Linked DNA regions of Desulforamulus hydrothermalis Lam5 = DSM 18033. The protein of the gene in region 1 interacts with the protein of each later gene in a pairwise test. Links are inferred from orthologs where the notes say so. Each region holds a gene or a part of one and is shown on either strand. Other genes may lie near its edges.

The links.
Region 2: the proteins of pcrA (region 1) and lpdA interact in binary tests that used the Escherichia coli proteins (3 or more experiments, as listed by UniProt). The link is inferred for Desulforamulus hydrothermalis Lam5 = DSM 18033 from one-to-one orthologs.

What each region holds. Positions count from the first base shown.
Region 1 is NZ_CAOS01000014.1:18,902-35,451, forward strand. Bases 6,611-9,522 are described here. They hold pcrA (DNA helicase PcrA), read left to right. Parts: upstream 6,611-6,941; coding sequence 6,942-9,104; downstream 9,105-9,522. Other genes in these bases: hisIE (bifunctional phosphoribosyl-AMP cyclohydrolase/phosphoribosyl-ATP diphosphatase HisIE), read left to right, coding at 6,611-6,670; DESHY_RS12085 (lipid II flippase Amj family protein), read left to right, coding at 9,134-9,522. In the rest of the region: hisZ (ATP phosphoribosyltransferase regulatory subunit), read left to right, coding at 1-20; hisG (ATP phosphoribosyltransferase), read left to right, coding at 147-815; hisD (histidinol dehydrogenase), read left to right, coding at 802-2,100; hisC (histidinol-phosphate transaminase), read left to right, coding at 2,132-3,241; imidazoleglycerol-phosphate dehydratase HisB, read left to right, coding at 3,238-3,828; imidazole glycerol phosphate synthase subunit HisH, read left to right, coding at 3,831-4,442; hisA (1-(5-phosphoribosyl)-5-[(5-phosphoribosylamino)methylideneamino]imidazole-4-carboxamide isomerase), read left to right, coding at 4,439-5,179; imidazole glycerol phosphate synthase subunit HisF, read left to right, coding at 5,173-5,931; more of hisIE, read left to right, coding at 5,984-6,610; more of DESHY_RS12085, read left to right, coding at 9,523-10,012; NAD-dependent DNA ligase LigA, read left to right, coding at 10,067-12,076; DESHY_RS14770 (hypothetical protein), read right to left, coding at 12,045-12,179; DESHY_RS12095 (PQQ-like beta-propeller repeat protein), read left to right, coding at 12,348-13,517; DESHY_RS12100 (S-layer homology domain-containing protein), read left to right, coding at 13,521-14,885; DESHY_RS14775 (hypothetical protein), read left to right, coding at 14,905-15,039; DESHY_RS12105 (RidA family protein), read right to left, coding at 15,144-15,566; and 2 more genes. UniProt on the Escherichia coli protein: A helicase with DNA-dependent ATPase activity. Unwinds DNA duplexes with 3'-5' polarity. Translocates on single-stranded DNA with 3'-5' polarity. Initiates unwinding more efficiently from a nicked substrate than double-stranded DNA.
Region 2 is NZ_CAOS01000008.1:134,762-141,349, reverse strand. What follows is about bases 864-3,784. They hold lpdA (dihydrolipoyl dehydrogenase), read left to right. Parts: upstream 864-1,594; coding sequence 1,595-2,974; downstream 2,975-3,784. Other genes in these bases: lipA (lipoyl synthase), read left to right, coding at 2,988-3,784; DESHY_RS14225 (hypothetical protein), read left to right, coding at 1,224-1,382; DESHY_RS05915 (glutamate synthase subunit beta), read left to right, coding at 864-1,162. In the rest of the region: more of DESHY_RS05915, read left to right, coding at 1-863; more of lipA, read left to right, coding at 3,785-3,836; DESHY_RS05900 (hypothetical protein), read right to left, coding at 3,888-4,199; DESHY_RS14220 (hypothetical protein), read left to right, coding at 4,403-4,540; DESHY_RS14215 (hypothetical protein), read left to right, coding at 4,588-4,725; DESHY_RS05895 (hypothetical protein), read left to right, coding at 4,865-5,185; DESHY_RS05890 (endonuclease/exonuclease/phosphatase family protein), read left to right, coding at 5,302-6,030; DESHY_RS05885 (cell wall hydrolase), read right to left, coding at 6,139-6,588. UniProt on the Escherichia coli protein: Lipoamide dehydrogenase is a component of the glycine cleavage system as well as of the alpha-ketoacid dehydrogenase complexes.

The DNA.
Region 1 (16,550 bases):
AATTGGCCTCAACCCCTTAAATATGTTTTTGACTACCATGTGCCGGTACGCCGGCCTTTTTTGTTAAATTAGTACTTGACACCACCTTGCTATCAATTTAACATAATATTATATTAGTAATTTAACAAGTTAAAGAGGTGGTTTATTTGGTGGCGGCCAGGGAGCTGTTAACCATTGCTCTGCCCAAAGGGACTCTCTATCAAGAGTCCGTAAAATTATTGGGATTAGCAGGGTTAAACACAGAGGGGATTAAAGAGCCCGGGCGGCAGCTGCTGCTGTACTCGGCAGAGGATGTCGTCCGCTTTATTATTTGCCGGCCCACCGACATTCCCACCTATGTGGAATACGGTGCGGCGGATCTTGGCTTGGTGGGTAAAGATACCATTGTGGAGCAGCATAAGGACGTTTATGAGCTGTTAGACTTGCAGTTTGGCGGCTGCCGGTTTGTAGTGGCAGTGCCGGAGGGCAAAGAAACAAACCTTGCTTTTTGGAACCAGACCCGTGTGGCCACCAAATTCCCCCGCATTGCGGAAGAATTTTTCCGTCGGCAGGGTATGCAAATGGAAATTATCAAGCTGCACGGCAATATTGAGCTGGCGCCCATTGTAGGATTGGCTGAAATGATTGTCGATCTGGTTTCTACCGGCCGTACCCTGCGGGAAAATAAGTTGGTACCCATTGCAGATGTGTTGAGCTCGACCACCCGGTTAATTGCCAACCGGGTCAGCCATCGGCTGAAAAACGAAAGGATCAACCCTTTGGTGGAAAGATTGCGTCAGGTGGTAGAGGAGGCTTATACCCATGGCAGTCATTAAAATTATCAATGCCCAGGACCGGCAGGCCATTGAGGCTTTATTTGCCGGCCGCACAGCCCACCAGGCAGCGCTGGCGCAGCGTGTGGCCGCCATTGTGGAGGAAGTGCGTCAAGGGGGCGACGAGGCGTTATGCCGGTTCACCAAACAGTTTGACCAGGCTGATATAAGCCCGGCTCAATTAAAAGTTAGCCGGGAAGAAATTGAGCAGGCCTACCGGCAGGTTGACCGGCAGGTGCTTGCTTCGCTGCAACTGGCCAAAGAGCGGATAGCCGCCTATCACCGGCAACAGCTGTCCCGCTCCTGGTTTCAGCCTGACCGGGACGGTGCTGTGCTGGGTCAGTTGATTTTACCACTGGAGCGGGTGGGCATTTATGTTCCGGGCGGCACTGCCTCTTACCCATCTTCGGTTCTGATGAATGCCGTGCCGGCCAAAGTGGCGGGGGTGCCCCAGGTGGTGATGGTAACCCCGCCGGCGGCTGATGGCCGGGTAAATCCTTATACCCTGGTGGCCGCCGCAGAAGCCGGGGTAGACGAAATCTATAAAGCAGGCGGCGCCCAGGCCATTGCTGCCCTGGCTTACGGCACCTCAACCATCGCCCGGGTGGATAAAATTACGGGGCCGGGCAATATTTATGTAACACTGGCTAAACGGATGGTGTACGGCCAGGTGGATATTGACATGCTGGCGGGGCCCAGTGAAATCCTGGTGGTCGCGGATGGTTCCGCCAATCCGGCCTATGCCGCGGCGGACCTGCTGTCCCAGGCAGAACACGACACTCTGGCAGCCGCTGTCTTAATTACTCACGACCGGGCGCTGGCCCAGGCCGTCAGCCAGGAACTGGCTCACCAGGTCAGCCGGTTGCCCCGGCAGGAGATAGCCCGGCAGTCGCTGGCCAACCACAGCGCCATCATCCTAACCGGCAGCCTGGACGAGTCTTTGGCGCTGGCCAATGATTTTGCTCCCGAGCACCTGGAACTGCTGGTGGAGGAACCCTTTCAACAGCTGGGTCGGATCCGCCATGCCGGGGCGGTTTTCCTGGGCCACTATTCCCCCGAGCCGGTAGGGGATTATCTGGCGGGCCCCAATCATGTGCTGCCCACCGGCGGTACGGCGCGCTTTTATTCCCCCTTAAATGTAGACACCTTCCTGAAGAAGTGCAGCGTAATTGCCTTTTCCAAAGAAAGTTTAAACAAGCTGGGGCCGCATATTGTCAGGCTGGCAGAAACGGAGGGGCTGGCCGCCCACGCTAACGCTGTCAGGATACGTCTTAAGGATAATGTGTAGTTTTTAGGTCGGCGGGTGTGACAGATAGATAATGAAGGAAGTGATCGGGTTGCGTGAAGCCTTTAATCTTGCTAACCTGGTGCGGGACGGGCTGGACAAGTTAATTCCCTATGACGCCCATGTCTTTCCGGATGTCATTAAGCTGGATGCCAATGAAAACCCTTACCCCTTTCCGGACGAAGTGTCCCGCCAAATCGGGCAACTGGCAGCCGGTGATTTGTTAAGCCGTTATCCGGACGGGGAAGCGGTTGAACTGCGCCGGGATATTGCGGCCTATGCCGGGGTAACGCCGGAACAGGTAATGGTGGGCAACGGTTCTGACGAATTAATATTAAATATTTTGTTAACTTTCGGCACCGGCGGAAGGGTGCTGATTACTAATCCAACCTTTTCCATGTATAAAATTCACTCCCTGGTGGCCGGGGCCAAACCCATACCGGTGCCCCGCCGCGGCGATTTTTCTGTGGATTTGCCCGCCCTGGTGTGTTATGCCAGACAGCGGGACAGCCGGGTTATTTTTCTTTGCTCGCCCAATAACCCCACCGGCAATGCTTCTTCCCTGGAGGAAATTGAAAGCTTGCTGCAGCAGGTCAACTGCCTGGTGGTGGCAGATCAGGCCTATTTGGAATTTGGCGGGGCCGATTGTGCGCCTTTGTTAAACCGCTACCCGAATTTGATTATCCTGCGAACTTTTTCTAAGGCCTTTGCCCTGGCGGGGCTGCGGGTTGGTTACCTGCTGGCTCATGCGGATGTTTTAAGACAAATTAAAAAAGTCAAACAGCCCTTTAATTTAAATGCTTTTTCCCAGGCGGCGGCCCGGCTGGTATTGCAGCATACGGCACTGTTTCAGGAGCAAATTCAGGCTATTTTACAAGAGCGGCAGATACTCTGGCAGGGGCTGCAAAATATCGAGGGGGTTACAGCCTATCCCTCGGCAGCCAACTTTATATTATTTCGCACCAATTTTGAAAGCAAAACCATTCATCAAGGATTACTGCAGCAAGGTATTTTAATCCGCAAGCTGGGAGGGCCGGAACTGCCCGGTTTTCTGCGGGTAACTGTAGGCCGGCCGAAGGAAAATGAACTGTTTTTACAGGCACTGGCGAAAGTGCTGCAGGCAGCGGGGAGGGATAGTCGATGACCCAGCGGCAGGGCCGGGTGGCACGCCGCACCGGCGAAACCGATATCGAAGTGTTTGTTTCACTGGACGGTACAGGAGATTACCGGCTGCAAACCGGTGTTGGCTTTTTGGAACATATGCTTAGTTTGCTGGCCAAACACGGTGCCCTGGACCTGACTGTCCGGGCAACCGGTGATACTCATATTGACGATCACCATACGGTGGAAGACATCGGCATTACCTTGGGCATGGCCGTCCGGCAGGCACTGGGCGATAAACAAGGTATCAACCGCTACGGCCATGCCCTGGTACCCATGGATGAAGCACTGGTGCTGGCAGTAACGGATATCAGCGGCCGGGGCCATTTGGCTATCGACCTGCCGCTGCCGGCAGCCCGGGTGGGCAATTTTGATACGGAACTGGTGGAAGAATTTATGCGGGCCTTTGCTCTCAACAGCGGTATCACCCTGCATATAAGATTGCTCAGCGGACGCAATACCCACCACATCATTGAAGCGGCTTTTAAAGCGCTGGGGCGGGCTTTGCGCCAGGCAGCGGCCAGGGATGGACGGCTGACTGATATACCTTCCACCAAGGGGGTGCTGTAAAAGTGATTGCTGTGATTGATTACGGCATGGGAAATTTGCGCAGTGTCCAAAAAGCATTTCAACGGGTGGGATGTCAGGCCGAAATTGTCCGTGACCCGGCAGCGGTTGCAGCCGCCCGGGCCGTGGTGTTGCCCGGTGTGGGGGCTTTTCGGGATGCCATGGCCAATTTGCAGTCTGCCGGTATGGTTGAGGCCATTCACCGGGTGGTGGCGGCGGGCAGACCGTTTTTGGGAATTTGCCTGGGGCTGCAGCTGCTGTTTGAATCCAGCGAGGAGTTCGGCCATCACCGGGGATTGGGCATCTTTCCCGGTACGGTGAAGCGTTTTCCCGAAGGGGAGTTGAAAGTGCCGCACATGGGCTGGAACCAGGTGAGTGTCACCAATGCCTCACCGCTTATGGAGGGTATTCCTGACCGGTCAGCCTTTTACTTTGTCCATTCCTATTATGTTGAGCCGGCAGATCCCCGGCTGGTTATTGCTTCCGCCGATTACGGCCTTACCTTTGCCGCGGTGGTGGGCCGGCAAAATGTTTATGGTATTCAATTCCACCCGGAAAAGAGCAGTACCCTGGGGCTGCGCATACTCGAAAACTTTGGAAAGACGGTGAGGGCATGATTTTGTTTCCTGCCATAGATATAAAAGAAGGCCGTTGTGTTAGATTAATTGAAGGCCGCATGGAGAGTGCCACCGTTTATTCCCATGATCCTGCCGGCATTGCCCGCACCTGGCAGGAACAGGGGGCTGAATTTATTCATGTGGTGGATCTGGACGGTGCTTTTGCCGGGCAACCGCGCAACCGGCAGGCTATTGCTGATATTGTCCGGGCTGTTCAGGTGCCGGTACAGGTGGGCGGCGGCATCCGGGATGTAGAGACCATTGACGAGCTGCTTACCCTGGGAGTTAACCGGGTCATCCTGGGCAGTGCGGCCGTGTTGCAGCCGGCCCTGGTGGCAGAGGCCTGCCGCCGGTACGGGCAGCGGGTACTGGTGGGGATTGATGCCCGGGACGGTCTGGTTGCTATCCAAGGGTGGGGCAAAACGGTGCAAAAAACAGCCCTGGAACTGGCCTTAGAAGTTAAAGAACTGGGCATAGAGCGTATAGTGTTTACCGACATCCGGCGGGACGGCAGGCTGAGCGGCCCCAACCTGGCTGCCACCGGCCGGTTGGCCAAAGACAGCGGCCTGCAGGTAATTGCCTCCGGCGGCGTGTCTTCCCTGGCTGATATCAGAGCATTGAAAGACCTGGAGGCTGACGGGGTGGAAGGTGCTGTTCTGGGTAAAGCCCTTTATACCGGGGCGGTTAAATTGCCGGAAGCACTGGCTATAGCCCGGGGGGAGAGAGGCCTATGTTAATGAAAAGAATTATCCCCTGTTTGGATGTAACTGACGGCAGGGTGGTTAAGGGAACGAATTTTGTTAACCTGCGGGACGCCGGTGACCCGGTGGAACTGGCTGCTCTTTACGATCGGGAAGGGGCCGATGAGCTGGTTTTTTTGGATATTACTGCTTCTGCCGACGGCCGGGCCACTATGCTGGAGGTGGTGCGGCGAACCGCCGAGGAAGTATTTATTCCCTTTACGGTGGGGGGCGGTATCCGCACGGTGGAGGACATGCGGTTGATGTTGCAGGCGGGCGCCGATAAGATTGCAGTTAATACGGCAGCCATCAAAAATCCCCGGGTTATTGCCGAGGGGGCCCATAAATTCGGCAGCCAGTGCATAGTGGTGGCTATTGACGCCAGGCAGGTGGCACCGGATCGCTGGGAGGTTTACATCAACGGCGGCCGTACCCCCACCGGTCTGGATGCGGTGGCCTGGGCGGTTAAAGCAGAGGAGCTGGGTGCCGGTGAAATACTGCTCACCAGCATGGACCGGGATGGCACCAAGGAAGGCTTTGATCTGGCCTTAACCCGTACCGTGGCCCGGCAGGTAAAAATTCCGGTCATTGCTTCCGGCGGCGTCGGTACCCTGGCACACATCGCCCAGGGTTTTACCGAAGGCTTGGCGGATGCTGCTCTGGCCGCTTCTGTCTTCCACTTTGGCACCTATACCATCCGGCAAACCAAAGAATACCTTAAACAACTGGGTATCCCCGTTCGCTTGTAAAGGCGGCGATGCAGAAATTACTCGGATGAAAGAAAAGCTGGTGATATAAATTATGAAGTTTATTATAGATACCCTCAAGTTTAACGAAGCGGGGTTAATACCCGCCATTGTACAAGAGGCAGCCGGTAAAGAGGTATTGATGCTGGCCTGGATGAACCGGGAGGCAGTGGAAAAAACCCTGGTTACCGGGGAGGTGTGGTTTTATAGCCGCAGCCGGCAAAGGTTGTGGAAAAAGGGAGAAACCTCCGGGCATGTGCAAAAATTGAAGGGCTTTTATTATGACTGCGATGCCGATACCCTGCTGCTGCTGGTGGAGCAGGCAGGCGGTGCGGCCTGCCACGAGGGCTACAGTTCCTGTTTTCATAATAAAGTTAAGCCTGATGGTATGGTGGTTGTGGAAGGCGACAAGCTATTTGATCCGGCCCTGGTTTATGGCAACCGGCCCCCGCAGGCGCCCGCGGGGTCATCCGTACTGGATGAGTTATACCGGTTAATTTTAAGCCGTAAAGCCGAGCGGCCGGCTGATTCCTACACCACTTATTTGTTTGAAAAAGGGATTGATAAGATTTGTAAAAAAGTCGGTGAAGAATGTGCCGAGGTAATTATTGGCGCCAAAAACAGCCGTGCTGAACTAACTTATGAAACGGCTGACTTGCTTTACCACCTGCTGGTTTTGCTGGCCCACCAGGGCGTGGAGCCGGCGGCTGTTTATCAGGAACTGGCCGGCAGAAAAAAATAGGGGTTGGGCAGGGGCAATCATGTGCCCCTGCTTTTTTGTTGCTGTTTTTTGGTAACTGCCGGTAGCAAACCCCGGTTGTGTTATAATAATAACTAACAGGAAGGACAAGTTTTTTCTGCGTACCGAGGAGAATGTTCATCCGGTTGAAGAACATTCTCTTTTGCTTAGTGTTTGGCTGGGACGGGTCAGCAATAAAATTATGCTAATTAACACCGGCCATGTGATATAATGTAGTGTGTTTTTTGATAACCACTAGCAAACGGAGGAATTTATGGACATAGCAGCGAATCTGAATCCTGCCCAGGCAGCGGCGGTGCAGCATACAGAAGGCCCCCTGCTGGTGCTGGCCGGGGCCGGCTCAGGTAAGACAAGGGTACTTACCCACCGGATTGCCTATATTTTAAGCCAGGGGGTGCCGCCTTACAACATTTTGGCAATCACCTTTACCAATAAAGCAGCGGCCGAAATGAGAACCCGGGTGGAAACCTTAGTGCCGCAGGCAGCCAGGGATTTGTGGGTAACTACCTTTCACAGCGCTTGCCTGCGTATTCTCAGAAGGGAAATTCAAGCCCTGGGCTACGGTGCCAACTTTTCCATTTACGACGATGCTGACCAGCAGACACTAATCAAAGAGTGCCTTAAGGAACTGCAAATTGATGAAAAGCGTTTTCAGCCCCGAAGTCTGCTGGGGGTTATTTCAGGGGCTAAAAACCGGTTGTTGACGCCGGAACAGTATGATCGTCAGGCCTACGACTTTTTTGAACAAGTGGCCGGGCGGGTCTACCGCTTGTATCAGGAAAAGCTGTATAAAAACAATGCAGTGGATTTTGACGATTTGCTGATGCTAACGGTGCGGCTGTTTAAGGAACATCCGCATGTGCTGGGCTATTACCAGACTAAATTTAAATATATTTTGGTGGACGAGTACCAGGATACCAACCATGCCCAGTATGTGCTGGTAACCCTGCTGGCGGCGCAACACCGCAATATCTGTGTGGTGGGAGATCCCAACCAATCTATCTACAAGTGGCGGGGGGCGGATATCAACAATATTTTGAGCTTTGAGCGGGATTATCCGGAGGCCCGGGTGGTTAAACTGGAACAAAATTACCGCTCCACAGGCAACATTTTGGAAGCTGCCAACGCTGTCATTAAAAATAACAGCGAGGCGAAAGAACTGAAACTCTGGACCGCTAAAGGAAAAGGTGACCTTATTCATGTTTTCCGGGCGGAGAACGAGCGGCTGGAGGCCTATTTTATTGCGGACCGCATTAAAGATTTGCATTTCAGCGGTCGCCGCAATTACCGGGAGATGGCCGTGCTTTATCGCACCAATGCCCAATCCCGGGTTTTTGAAGAAGTTTTCCTGCGCCAGGGTATTCCCTATACTGTTTTTGGGGGAGCCAGGTTCTATGACCGGAAGGAAATTAAGGACTTACTGGCTTATTTAAGGTTGCTGGTAAACCCGGCCGACAGCCAGAGCCTGCTGCGCATTATTAACGTTCCCAAGCGCGGCATCGGGGCTGCTTCCCTGGAGAAAATCACCGCCTACGCCCTGGCACAAGGGTTGAGCCTGCTGCAGGCGCTGACCGCGGTGGAGGAAATTCCGGGTGTGCCGGCGAAAGCACGCAGCCAATGCCGGCTGCTGGCTGACCTGTTGGATAATCTGGCCAAACAAGCCACCTTCCTTTCAGTGACAGAAATAACCGAAGAAGTCCTTAACAGTACCGGCTACCGGGCCGAATTGACTGCTGAGGATACAGTAGAAGCCAGGACGCGGCTGGAAAACTTGCAGGAATTTCTCACAGTGACGAAGGAATTTGATCAGCAGCAAGGGGAAGCGGCCGGTCTGGTGGATTTTCTTGCCAATATTTCACTGGTTACCGACCTGGACAGGCATGATCCGGAAGCAGACCAGGTGGTGCTGATGACCCTGCACAGTGCCAAAGGTTTAGAATTCCCGGTGGTTTTTTTAACCGGTATGGAAGAAGGGGTTTTTCCCCACAGCCGGGCTTTGGTTGACCAGTCCGAGATGGAAGAAGAGCGCCGGCTGGCTTATGTGGGCATTACCAGGGCGGAAGAACAGCTTTACTTAACCCACTGCTGGGAAAGAACACTTTTTGGGCGAACCAATATGAATCCCCGCTCCCGGTTCCTGGAGGAGATTCCCGGTGAGCTGACGGATGCCGCCAAACCTTTACCCGGCAAGCAAGACTCTGTAACCGGTTGGGGCAGTCAAGCTGCCGGGGCAACCAAAACTGCGGCACAAGCCGGCACCTTTTTGCTGGGAGACCGGGTGCGTCATCGTAAATGGGGCGAAGGCGTGATTGTAAAAGTGTCCGGCGAAGGCGGGGATGCCGAACTGACCGTGGCTTTCCCGGAGCAGGGTTTAAAAACCTTAATCGCTCAATATGCGCCATTAGAAAAGGTTTAAACGGGCAACACTAAAGGCGGAGGAAAATAATGGACCGCTTAATGGCAGTGGTGGTATTAACCGCCGTGATACACTTGATTAATACCTTGATTTACGCTGTGCGTCCCGCCGGGGTAATAACCGGGCGGCTGGCCACCGCCTATTCACTTTTTAATGTAATATTTTTGATTGCACAAACCGCCAATATGTTGCAGGCGCCGTTACTTTCATCAATTATTGAGCACGCTATCCAGCGCGGCACGGAGGCGGCAGGCAGCGGAGCGGCGTTGCTGCAATCGGTGGCCTACCGTCAGGAACTGGCGCATCTGAATGTGCAGGTGCGGACGGTAATTTTAGGGGCGACTTTGGGTACCCTGGTGGGAGGCTTATTTATCCCCACTTTTATTACCTTCTTTACCAAGGGTATATATTTGTTTGATCAGGTGCGGTCGGTACCCAAAATGATCGGGTTGCTGCTGTTTTCGCCGGTCAAAGCGGCCAGCCAGGTCAGGCAGGCTGTGCGCATACCCAACCGGCAGTTTTTTCTGCAGGCCCTTCGACAAAAAATTAACATTCCCAAAAAATTTCTGGTGCTTAATGTGCTGGTTACCGGCATATATACCACAGCGGTGCTGTCAGCCATTTATGCCGGTGCCTTATATCCCGAATTTCGTTCTACGGCAGCTTTTTTATCCGGCATCATTAACGGTATTGCCACCGTTTTATTTGCCACGGTGGTGGATCCTACGGCTGCCGGCATTACTGACCAGGCTCTGCGGGGAGAAAGGCCGGAGCAGGATATTAAGCAAATGTGCTTTTACCTGGCTCTTACCCGCTTGCTGGGCACGATACTGGCGCAGCTGTTTTTTGTACCAGCCGCCTTAATTATTAAATATGCAGCGCAATTGATTGCCCGGGGCGGCTTTTAACGGCAAGTTCCGGTCGGGGACGGTTTTCGATTTAAATTAAGGAGGCAAGTCATTATGGTTAGCCCGGAAATTAAGGCCAGAGCAGAGGCTTTGCGACGGGAGATAGAACACCACAATTACCTATACTATGTATTGGACCGGCCTGTTATTACGGATGACCAATACGACCGGTTAATGCAGGAATTGATCCGGTTGGAGGCGGAATATCCGTCACTGGTGACGCCTGATTCGCCGACCCAACGGGTGGGAGGGCAGGTGCAGCAGGGATTTCAGTCGGTACCCCACCGGGTGCCCATGCTAAGCCTGGCTAACGCTTTCAGTGAGGCTGATTTGCGGGAGTTTGACCGCCGGGTGTGCGGCAACCTGCCCGGCGAGCCGGTGGAATATGTGGTTGAGCTGAAAATTGACGGGTTAGCCATCTCCTTAACCTATGAGAACGGGCTGCTGGTGCGGGGAGCTACCCGGGGCGACGGCGCGCAGGGCGAAGATATCACCGCTAACCTGCGTACCATCAAAGCCATCCCCCTTCGTTTAAAGGAAGCGGTACCCTTTTTAGAAGTGCGGGGCGAGGCTTATATGCCCAAGGATTCCTTCAGCCGCCTTAATGAAGCCCGCCAAGAGGCCGGGGAACCGCTGTTTGCCAATCCCCGCAACGCTGCGGCAGGCAGCCTGCGGCAGCTGGACCCGGCAGTGACGGCGGCCCGCCAGCTTAGCATTTATATGTATGCCATCGGCCACCTGGAGGGCCGCCAAATATCGAGCCACGCGGCCGGCCTGACCTGGCTGCGGCAGCTGGGACTGCGGGTTAATGAACATTACCGGGTGTGCCGGGATATCGAGCAGGTTATTGATTATTGTGCCAAGTGGCAGGAAAAAAGGTTTCAACTGCCTTATGCCATAGACGGTCTGGTGATAAAGGTTAATTCTCTGGATCAGCAGCAGCGGCTGGGGGCCACCCTGAAAAGTCCCCGCTGGGCCATTGCCTATAAATTCCCGGCGGAACAGGCGGTAAGCACCATTAAGGACATTATCGTCAGGGTAGGACGAACCGGGGTGTTGACACCGACAGCTGTTTTAGAACCTGTTCAACTGGCCGGCACCACAGTCAGTAAAGCAACTTTGCATAACGAAGATGTAATTCGCCAGAAGGATATTCGGATTGGCGATAAAGCCCTGGTACAAAAGGCCGGTGATATTATCCCGGAAGTGGTGCAAGTTTTTCCTGAACAAAGGAACGGTAAAGAAAAGGTTTTTACCATGCCCGCTACCTGCCCGGCATGCGGTGCTCCTGTGACAAGAGCAGCCGGGGAGGCTGCCCACCGTTGTACCAACCGGTATTGTCCGGCCATAGCCCGGGAAGGCATCATCCATTTTGTGTCCCGGGGCGCCATGGATATTGCCGGTCTGGGGGAAAGCATCGTTACCCAATTAATTAAAGCCGGCCTGGTGCGGGATGCGGCGGATTTATACAGTTTACGCTATGAAGATTTAATCAAGCTGGAACGTATGGGAGCCCGCTCCTCCCATAACCTGCTGCAGGCCATTGAGGCCAGCAAAAGCAATTCGCTGGCCCGGCTGCTGTTTGCCCTGGGGATTCGCCATGTGGGCGAGCGGGCCGCGAAAGTTTTAGCGCAGCATTTTGGCTCCCTGACGGCTATAATGAACGCAACCTTCGAAGATTTAACCGTTATCCCGGAAATCGGTCCTAAGATTGCTGAAAGCGTGGTGGATTATTTTGCCCGGCCGGACCACCGGCGGCTGGTTGAGCGGCTGGCCGAGGCAGGCGTCAACATGCAGGAAGCAGGGCAGCCAAACCCGGCTGAACTGCCCCTGGCGGGCAAAACCTTTGTGGTGACCGGTACCCTGGCGGCTTTTTCACGCCAGGCTGCCCAAGCGGCCATTGAACAACTGGGCGGCAAAGTAGCCGGCAGTGTCAGTAAAAAAACTGATTATCTGGTGGTGGGTGAAAATCCCGGCTCCAAGTACGAGAAAGCCCGGCAGTTGGGCATTGCCATCCTTAATGAGGCAGAGTTTATTGCGTTGTTGAAGCATAATGAAAATTAATCATTGACAACCGGGCCAGGAGGGCCCGTTTGAGGCGGCCCCAATGGCGATCGTAGCGAATCATAGCGCTGTCGGTGCGTAGACCGGAGCCAAAGGGGATCATAAACCACCGGCAATGTTTGTCGACACTCTGGAGGCACCGCTAAGGTGCCTTTGTCCTTTTTAATTACACTCCCTTTTACCTCAAGATTTGCCAGGCTAAAGACGATATCACTAATTAATGAAGGAATTTCCGGGCAACTAAAGAAGTAACAGTCTGAGGGGTGATGAAGTGAGATTTTGTTTCTTGTTAGCAGTCTTTTACTTAATGATGTCAGCCTGGCCGGCGGAAGCCGGTTATACCGTATACCCCTATGGCCGGTTTGTCTGGCAGCAACAAAAAGCTGGCAAATTGTCGGCGGATGTGACAGTGACGGCTAACGGGTTGTTGTATGTTCCGGCGGGCAATAAAATTATTTGTTATGATTTGGGCAATGGGTCGAAACTTTGGGAACGCAAGCTGGAACTGAGCGGCAAAATAACCGAGCCCCTGCTGGTGGACAACGGGACGGTTTATGCGGTGGGTACCGACGGCATGCAGCAAATGAAGCCCAACGGCAGTCTTACCTGGCTTTACCGTATTTTGTCCAAACCTAAGGGAAGCAAAAGCAGCGGCGTGGTGACCGCCGGCCCCAACGGTTTGGTTTACCTGGGCGTGGCGGATGGCCTGTATGCCCTGGAACCCAAGAAAAACTTTAAGTGGCGTTTTTCAGACGAAAAAAATGTGGTGGCTGCCCTGGGGGACAGCGAGGCGGTTTATGTTTGCAGCGGGGATAAGAACACCGGCTACAGCTTGCGGGCCCTGGATGCCAGGGGAAACCGCCTGTGGCACCGGGGTTTGGGGGAGCTGAAGAACATCCACTTGTCCTTTGGGCCGGCGGGGAATTTGTACGTTGTAACTAACCCGGCCCGCCTGGAGAGAAACACGGCGGCCAAAATAATGTGCCTGGATCGCCGCACCGGCAAGGAACAATGGACTTATTCGGTCAGGTCAGACGATTTAACAAAACCCGCCTTCGGGGCGGATAACACCCTGTACTTTACCGGTCAACATAAAGTATTTGCGCTCGCTGCCACAGACGGTACTCTTAAATGGGACTTGCCGCTGATCAACCTGGTATCAGGGATTGCGGTTGATAACCTGAACGGGCGGTTGTATGCCGGCAGTTCGGATGGCCGGCTGTTTTGTATCAACACTGCCGGACGTTTAATCTGGGAAAAGGAAATTGACAAGACCACCGGCCAGACTTTACATAAAGATGGCGGCATAATGATAGATACCGGCAAAGATGAAAAGGATGCCATTAAAATGGCGCCCGTTATGCTGCCGGACGGAGCTGTCTTACTGGCCACCGACAAGGGTGTGCTGATAAAATTTATTGACGTTAACAAGGAGCGGTAATTTATGGGTATTTTCCAACTGCTGCGGTATGCCGCCGGTCTGCTGATAATGCTGTTGCTGCCAGCAGCCGGTTGGGCGGCCAGCAACCAGGTAAGCACAGCCGATTTTACAGATATTAAAGGACACTGGGCCAGGCAGTCCATTGAAAAAGTCACAGCCCTTGGTTATGACCAGGGGTTTCCTGACCATACGTTTCGTCCCCAACAACCGCTCACTTTGCTGGAAGCCGTTCAGAAAGTTTTGCAGGCGGCCGGTTTTGGGGAACAAATAGCCAAATTAAAACAAACTAAACAGGCAAGCGCCCTTTATGCGGTGCCCCAGGGACAAAACTACATAAATTTTGCGGTGCAACAGAATTTTCTGCCGGCTGACCTGCTGCAGCAGTTTCGCCACGATCGCCCCGTCAACCGGGGACAGCTGGCCGTTCTCCTGGCCAGTGCGCTATATTTGCCGCCCGTAGACGGCGGCGGGGTTGCCTTCACCGACAGCCAGGCCATACCGCCGGCTTATCTGCCGGCGGTCCGGGCGGTGGTCAGCCAGGGCATTATGTCCGGTTTCCCGGATGGTACCTTTCGCCCCCAACATCAGGTTTCCCGGGGAGAAATGGCTGCCTTGCTGGCCAAGCTTTACGACCAGGGGTGGCTGAAAACAGATGCCAAAAGAAAGGTTGAAGGCTGGGTAGCGGCGGTTGCCCCGGGGAAAAACGGCCTGGAAATACAAATTAATTCTCTCAAGGGGACGCAAAAAATAACGGCCGCAGCCGGCTGTCCGGCCTACTGGCAGGGGCATCCCGTACCCTTGCAACAGGTTGTCAATTACCGGGTAGCGGGTATTTTGGACAGCCAGAAAAAACTGGCCTATCTGGAGTTGCTGGAAAGAAGAAGCTTTTCACCGGTGCAGCGGGACACTTATGCCAGTTATTTACGTCATGCCGAAGGAGAACCGGTGGTAATAACAGTAAAGGATATGTTAAATGAAGAGGTGGACTATGCTGTGGCCTGGGATGCCGAGATTAGGGATGACAAAGCCAAAGGCAAAACCGGTAAAGACCTTCTGAAGAAGTTAAAGGCAGGCCAATTTATTAAATTAGGATTGACCGCTGACAATAAAGTGCAATCTATAACCCTGCCGGAGGTTAAAAATATCACCGGCGAGGTGGATCGGATCAACCGGGCGTTATATTTAAAGAAAAACAACCGCAGCAGTAAAAAATATGTGCCTGATCATTTTTGGGGTTGGGATTTTGGGCGGCTGGTTGATAAACAGGGCAACGAAATCGACTCCCTCCAATCAGGCGACAAAGTGAAGATATTTTATATTGGCGAGCCGTTTTATGAAAGGGTGTTGGAAATACAAAAACTAAATTAGACCGTAGTGTGGAGAAAGATTGAAAAAAAATAAAGCCACGGTGGTTTATAATCCCCTGCCGGCCGCTTGTCGCCATACCGTTAACAGCACTGGAAGCGAAATGAACCATTGGGCCGGCGTCCGCATCCTGCGGGCGCCGGCTGAACCGGACTAAGGCCGGCGTACCCAATGGCCGCAGCAGCCGGCAGCGTGCCGGCGGTGCGCAAAACGGAGCTAAAGGGATCATAAACCACCGTTAAATATTATAACCAGAACTTATTAGCCGCAGCAGCCGCCTGAACCGTGCCCGTGGCCATGACCGGGTGCGGCGATAACCTCAATCTCCACCCCCACATCCCGGGGCAGCCGGGCCACCTGCACCAGAGAACGGGCCGGAGCGGGGGAAGGAAAATACTCGGCGTAAACTTCGTTAATTTTTTCAAAGTCATTCATGTCTTTCACAAAAACAGTGGTTTTAACAACTTGATCCATACCGGCACCGGCTGCGGCCAAAATGGCCTTGATATTTTCCAGGCTGCGCCTGGTTTGGGCCTGTATGTCGCCGGTGACGATGGTGCCGTTGACAGGATCGATAGGAATTTGGCCGGAGGTAAAGATGAAAGGTCCTGCCGCAATAGCCTGCGAATAAGGACCAATAGCAGCCGGTGCTTGTTCAGTGGAGATGACTTTTTTGTGGTGCATGGATGGGCCTCCTTTTCTTAAATACAGTTTTTATCGCATTTTAGCATGCCCCAAAACTGTGCATACCATGAGTTTGCCTTTACAATCTGCTCAATACCTTAAGTTGCGCTGTTTTAGCAAACTTTGGTATAATGATGTCAGTTTTTAGCAAAGGAAGGTGTACCTGATTGATTAGCAAACAAGATGTGGAACATGTGGCCCTGCTGGCCCGGTTAGAACTGAATGAAGAAGAAAAAGAATTGTACACCCGACAGTTAAATAAAATTCTTGAGGCAGCCAAAGCACTGCAGGAGCTGGCTACAGACAACGTGCCTCCTACCGCTCATGTGCTGCCTTTGCAAAATGTGTTTCGGGAAGACCGGGTGGGCCCGCATATTGATCCGGAAAAGGCCCTGGCTAACGCTCCGGAGCGGGAAGACTGCTTCTTTAAAGTGCCCAAGATAGTATAGGTTTTCTTGCTGCTGAGCGGGGGCCTGTTCAGCGGCTGCTGCCGGTACGAGGTTGGACCGGTGAATTTCGCAGAAGTCTTGAGGAGGGAAAGTTTTGGATTTATTGCAGCAAACAGCCCACCGGCTTCATGAAATGCTGGTTAAAAAAGAAGTGTCTGCTGTGGAAATAACAGCAGCGGCTTTTCAGCGCATTGAAGAGGTGGAAAACAAAGTTAAATCCTTTCTGACCATTACCCGGGAACAAGCAGAAGCACAAGCCCGGCAGGTGGATAAAAAAATTGCCACAGGGCAGCCGGTGGGTCCCTTGGCCGGCATTCCGACGGCTGTTAAGGACAATATGTGTACAGAGGGTATTCGCACCACCTGTGCTTCCAAGATGCTTTATAACTTTATACCGCCCTATACAGCTACGGCTGTGGCCAGGTTGGCGGCGGCGGATATGGTGCTGGTGGGCAAGACCAACATGGATGAATTTGCCATGGGTTCCTCCACCGAAAATTCCGGCTTTCATTTAACCTACAACCCCTGGGACAGG
Region 2 (6,588 bases), on another replicon or contig:
CCTCTGCGAGGGGGCCTGCACCGCCGGTCTGGTTGGCGCACCGGTAACCATAAAAAGCATTGAATGTGCCATTATCGATAAAGCCTTTGCTGAAGGCTGGCTGGTACCCCAGCCACCTGCCCGGCGCACCGGCAAAAAGGTGGCGGTGGTGGGTTCCGGCCCCGCCGGTCTGGCTTGTGCCGCCCAGCTTAACAAAGCCGGCCACTGGGTAACGGTGTTTGAACGGGCAGACCGTATTGGCGGGCTTTTAATGTACGGCATACCCAATATGAAATTGGACAAAAAGATTGTGCAGAGAAGGGTTGATTTACTGGCGGCGGAAGGTATTACTTTCATTACCGATACCGAAGTGGGCAAAGACGTATCTGCTGATCAGCTGCGGCAGGAATTTGATGCAGTGGTGCTTTGCGGCGGAGCAACCAAACCCCGTGACCTGGCGGTAGAAGGACGCAACCTAAAAGGGGTTCACTTTGCGGTGGAATTCCTCAGCGCCAATACCAAAAGCCTGCTGGATGCTAACCACCGGGACGGCCGCTTTATTTCCGCCGCCGGCAAAGATGTGGTAATTATTGGGGGCGGCGATACCGGTACAGACTGTGTGGGCACCGCCATTCGCCACGGTTGCCGCAGTGTTGTCCAACTGGAAATTATGCCTCAACTGCCCTTGCAGAGGGCACCCCACAACCCCTGGCCCCAGTATCCCAGGGTGCACAAAGTGGATTACGGCCAGCAGGAGGCAGCAGCCCTGTACGGCGCCGACCCGCGCCGGTATTGTGTCATGACCAAGCGGTTGGTGGGCGATGCGCAGGGGCAGGTTAAAGAAGTGCACACCGTCAACATTGAATGGATAAAAGACGATCAAGGGCGCTTTGCCCCCAGGGAAATTGCCGGTACCGAAAAAGTCTGGCCGGCCCGGCTGGTACTTTTAGCCATGGGCTTTAGCGGCCCGGAAGATACTCTGCCGGACCAACTGGGACTGGAACGTGACCGAGCCGGCAACATCAAGGCGGCCTATGGCAAGTTTGCCACCAACTTGCCGGGGGTGTTTGCCGCCGGGGATATGCGCCGGGGCCAAAGCCTGGTGATCTGGGCTATTAACGAAGGACGCGGGGCAGCCCGCGAGTGCGACCGTTACTTAATGGGTTATACTAACTTGCCATAGCATTATGCACGCCCCCTTTTTAAGGGGGCGTCAGAGTGTCCACAAACATTACCGGTGGTTTATGATCCCCTTTGGCTCCGGTCTACGCACCGACAGCACTATGATTCGCTCCGGTGGCCCCTGGGGTCGCCTCAAACGGGCCATCCTGGCCCGGTTCGGCTGGCGCCCACGTCCTGTGGGCGCCACCCCAAGGGCTCCTTTCGCTCATCAAGTGCTGTGACCGGTGCTTCGACAAGTCGCCGACAGGGGATCATAAAACCGCCTTACTTTGCTTTACATCCTTTGCCGACAGTTTGATGCCCCCCTTTAAGGGGGCGTTTTTGTGGTGGGCGGCAGCAGGTTTTCGGTCCGGCAAGTCGAAGTACAAAAGCAAAGTTATATTAAGTTTTACTGGTAATGCAGAGCTTAAATTTTCAAAAAGGAGGTAATTTTTTGACTTACCGGGTGGTAGTTATTGGCGGCGGGCCGGGTGGTTATGTGGCGGCCATCCGGGCTGCTCAAATGGGCGCCAAAGTGGCCCTGGTGGAACAGGATGAGGTGGGCGGCACCTGCCTTAACCGGGGCTGCATTCCCACCAAAGCACTGGTCGAGGGAGCGGCAACCCTGCATAAAATCCGCCGGGCAGCGGAGTTCGGTATCCGGCTGGGTGAGGTAACCGTTAATTACGCCAAGCTGGTGGAGCGCAAGGATGCGGTGGTCAAAAAACTGGTGGCCGGCGTGCAATACTTATTAAAAAAAAATAAGGTCGACTGCCTGCGAGGCACCGCCAAACTGGCCGGCCCCGGCAAAGTGGCGGTTTATTTGCCGGAGGGGGGAACCATGGAACTGGTGGCAGAAAATATTATTTTAGCCACCGGCACCCGGCCGGCAATTTTAGAAACTTTAGGCTACGACGGCCACCGGGTAGTGACATCCAATGAAGCCCTGGCCTGGCAAACAGTGCCGCCCAGCTTGTTAATAATTGGCGGCGGAGTGGTGGGCTGCGAGTTTGCCTGCATTTTTGCCGAAATGGGCAGCCAGGTTACCATTGCCGAGGCCATGCCCGGTATCCTGCCCATGGCTGACCGGGATGTGGCACGCCTGTTGCAAACCCTGCTGAAACGCCGGGGCATCAACATAAAAACCGGGGTAAAGATTACCGGGGTGGAAAAGTCGGGCAATCTTGTAACCGCCTTGTTGGAAGGCGGGGAAACGCTTCAGGCAGATAAAATTCTTATTTCGGTAGGGCGGGTAATGAATACGGAAGGCCTGGGGTTGGAAGAAGCCGGTGTCCGGCTGGGGCAGCGGGGCGAGGTGCCGGTGAACGAATACCTTGCTACCGAGGTGCCGGGCATTTACGCCGTCGGTGACATTACGGGCAAAGCCCAGTTGGCTCACCTGGCGTCTGCCCAGGCTCTGGTGGCGGTGGACAACATCCTGGGACAGCCGCGGGCCATGAAGTATGACCTGGTGCCTAACTGTATATTTACTGCCCCGGAAGTGGCCGGCGTGGGGCTGACCGTTCAGCAGTGTGAAGAAAAGGGTATCAAGCCTAAGGTGGGCAAGTTTCCCTTTATGGCCTCCGGCAAAGCAGCCGCCATGGGCGAAACCGACGGCTTTGTGAAAATACTGGCCGATCCGGCCACAGACAAGGTGCTGGGAGTACATATCATAGGGCCCCATGCCACTGATTTAATTGCCGAAGCGGCCCTGGCCATGGAACTGGGGGCTACCGTAGGGCAAATCAGCCGGGTCATCCATGCCCATCCTACCCTGGCAGAATCTTTTTTAGAAGCTGCGGAAGCGGTGCATGGCCGGGCTATTCACATTTAAGGGAGGGATTGCCATGGCAGGTCAATTTCCTGACTGGATGCGGCGGAAAGTAATCTACACCGCAGATTTGCCCCGCACCAGGGAGTTGCTAAAAGACTTATCTGTGCATACGGTTTGCCAGGGAGCCCGCTGCCCCAATTTATCCGAGTGTTTTTCCCGCCGGACAGCCACTTTTATGATCCTCGGCGATACCTGTACCCGGGGCTGCCGCTTTTGTGCCGTAACCAAGGGAACCCCGGCAGCGGTGGATGAAGCAGAACCGGCACGGGTGGCTGAAGCGGCCTGCCGGCTGGGGCTAAAACACGTGGTAATCACTTCGGTAACCCGGGACGACCTGCCGGACGGCGGCGCCAACCAGTTTGTCCGCACCATGCAGGCTATCCGGCAGCGCTTGCCCGGGGCAACCGTGGAAGTTTTAACCCCGGATTTCGGGGGTAACCGGGCGGCCATCCGGCAGGTGGCAGAGGCCGCACCGGAGGTTTATAATCACAATGTGGAAACCGTACCCCGGCTGTACCCGACAGTGCGTCCCCAGGCCCACTATCAGCGTTCCTTGCAGCTTTTGCAGCTGGTAAAAGAACAAGACCCCGGCATTTTAACGAAATCCGGCCTGATGGTGGGGTTGGGGGAAACCAGAGAGGAAGTGCTGGGTGTAATGGAAGATTTAAGAAAGGTGGCTTGTGACCTGTTAACTATTGGGCAGTACCTTAGACCAAGCCACCGGCACCTGGCTGTACAGGAGTATGTAACTCCCGAGACCTATGCATATTACCGCCGCATGGGGCAAAGCATGGGCTTTCAGCAAGTGGCGGCCGGGCCCTATGTGCGCAGCTCTTACCAGGCGGATCAACTGATAAAATAAATCTTGAACAGTAAACATAATTCCTTGAGCTTCCGAGCCCCGGCGCAGCTATCATCGGTTGGTTGCCGCCGGGGTTATTTGCCGGGGGTCCCAGGCAACATAATTCATATCCCGGGCCTTTTGCAGCAAGGCAATATAGCGCTTTTCACAGGCGGTGGTTTTTAAGATGGCCGCCTCCAACAAGTCTTTATCTGCCCACTGCATTTGCTCCAGGGCAATCAGCCAAGCTTGTTTGGCTTGTTCAATTTGCTGCTCCAGAGATAATTCATAGCCACTCTTTTTTTCGAGAAAAACCGTCTTCTTTAGTTTAGACCAGGAAAAACCATGCAACAGGCATTGTAAGATTTGCCGGTCTGTTTTCATGGCTGCACCTCCTTGTCCTGTTTGTTAAAGTTTATTAATTGCACTTAACGGTTAGTACAAGTAAAGAAAAATAATAAAAATAAAACAATTTTGTATTAGAATTACATGACTTATTTTACAATTTTGATTAGGACCAGAACTATTGCTCCGAAAAATGGAGATTGCTATAATTTTCCCAAGCAAAAGATCAGGAGGTGGCAGCTATGGCAAAACTGATCGGCAAAATTAAAATTGTGAACGGCAAAGTACAATTAATCCGGCTTGGCGAGGGGGAAAAGAAACTTCAACCGGGCAGTGCATACAAGATGTATGCAGCACTGCGTCAAATCAAAGGGGCATAACCGACTTTGAGATAGTTGTCTTTTTCACTAAACCGGGAGGGATGCATATGTCTAAACTGATTGGCAAGATTAAAATTGTCAACGGCAAGGTTCAGCTTATTCGCATTGGCGATGGGGAAAAGAAGCTAAAACCGGGTTGCGCCTATAAAATGTATGCCGCTTTGCGCAAAATTAAAAATGTATGAAGGGGCTGCCGGGGACGGGGCGAAAATACCTTGCAGGGTGGCCTTTATCAGCTGAAATTTGGGATACCATCCCAAATTTTTTATTTTTAAGTTCTGTTATAATGGATGTAAAAAACTACATCCAAGGGAGTGTGTTAATGTGTTGAGCCGGCAGGAATTACTGGCAATGCCGCAAGAGGACAGAGAAAGGTATTTGCTGGCTGCACTGCAGCGAAAAATAAATGAGTTGCAGGATTGTGCCAGACAAACCAGGCAGGAAGCAGCCGAGCACCGGCATGGACCGGATTTTCACAGAGGTATGCTGGCCGGCTTTGTATCCGGCCTGGGGTTTGCTACCCGTTTGCTGGCGCCGGAAAAAGCGGTTTGCCAAGAGGTGATGGAACTTCTTGCTGCCTATAATGATTGGGCCCAGCAGTTCAACCGGCACGCCGGAGGCGATGCGCAGGCAACGGAAAGGTAGCAGCAAGGCCGCCGGCAGCATAGCATAATCATAAAATCAGCAAGCAAACCTGGCTGGTCAGGCAAAACATAGGCAAAGTGCCGCGGCCGGCAGGTGGCTGAAGTGAGGGAAAGGCTTTGCTAACAATCCGGGTGGTCAGTTACAATATTCGTCATGCCCGGGGACTGGATCACAGGGTTGATTTAAACCGGGTGGCCCAGGTGCTTGGTGCCGGCAAAGCTCAGCTAATAGGGCTGCAGGAAGTTGATAAGCACATGCCGCGCAGTTTTTTTCAGCACCAGGCTAAAATTTTAGGGCGTTGGCTAAGAAAAAGCTGGGTCTTTGCCCCCAATTTGACCTGGGGGGCAGCCCAGTATGGCAATGCCGTGTTATGCGGCTGGCCAATTGTCAGCTACCGACAATATTTGCTGCCCAGCCAGGGGGAACAAAGGGGCTTGTTAGAAACGGAAATTGCCCTGCCCGCCGGTACGGTAAGTTTTTTTTGCACCCATTTGGGGCTTAACCAGCAAGAAAGATTACAGCAGGCCGAGGAAATACTGCGTATTGTCACACGCACAAACCGGCCGGTAATTTTGGTGGGAGATTTTAACGACCGGCCGGACTCGCCGGTGTACCGCCTGATAACTTCTGTGCTGCGGGATGCAGCTGCGGACAGCGGGGAAGATGCGGCTACCTACCCGGCCGGCCAACCCACTGAAAGAATAGATTATGTGTTTATATCGCCGGCGTGGCAGGTGTTGGCAAGTTTCCCTATGCAGGCCAACGCTTCCGACCACCTGCCCCTGGCGGTGGATTTGCAGTTAGGCCCGGAAAGTGTGCAGCCGACACCGGTTAAGTTTTTATAACCCCTTACTGTCATCCGGCCTTAGCCGGTAGATTAAATTGCCAAAACAGCAACCCCGTACCACCCATAAAGTGGTACGGGGTTGCTGTTAGTTGGCTGTCATCCCCTGTTAACGCTTGGCATAAATCATTTGGCCGTAGGTGGCGGAAACCGGCAGGGAACGCAGGAATGAGTTGCGTGTAGAGTGATCAAAGAAGTATAAAGCTCCGCCGGTGGGGTCGTTGCCATACAAAGCGGCTGTGGCTGCCTGAATGGCTGATTGGCCGGCCGGGCGGTTAATCCAACCGTTGCGGACAGGTGCAAACTGGTTGGGGGCGTAAATAACTTCCTGAATGGTATCCGGAAAAAGATCACTTTGCACCCGGTTAATTACCACCGCAGCTACCCCGATTTGGGCTTCCAGGGGTTCGCCGCCTGCCTCCGCTTGCACCAAACGTGCCAGCAAATCCAAATCTTCATCGGTGTAAGGAATAACCGGCCGCTTGGCACTGCGGCTCACTTCAACAGCCATGGTGGCAGCGCTGCGGGAAGCCGTAACGGGCAGAATCAGCTGCTGGCC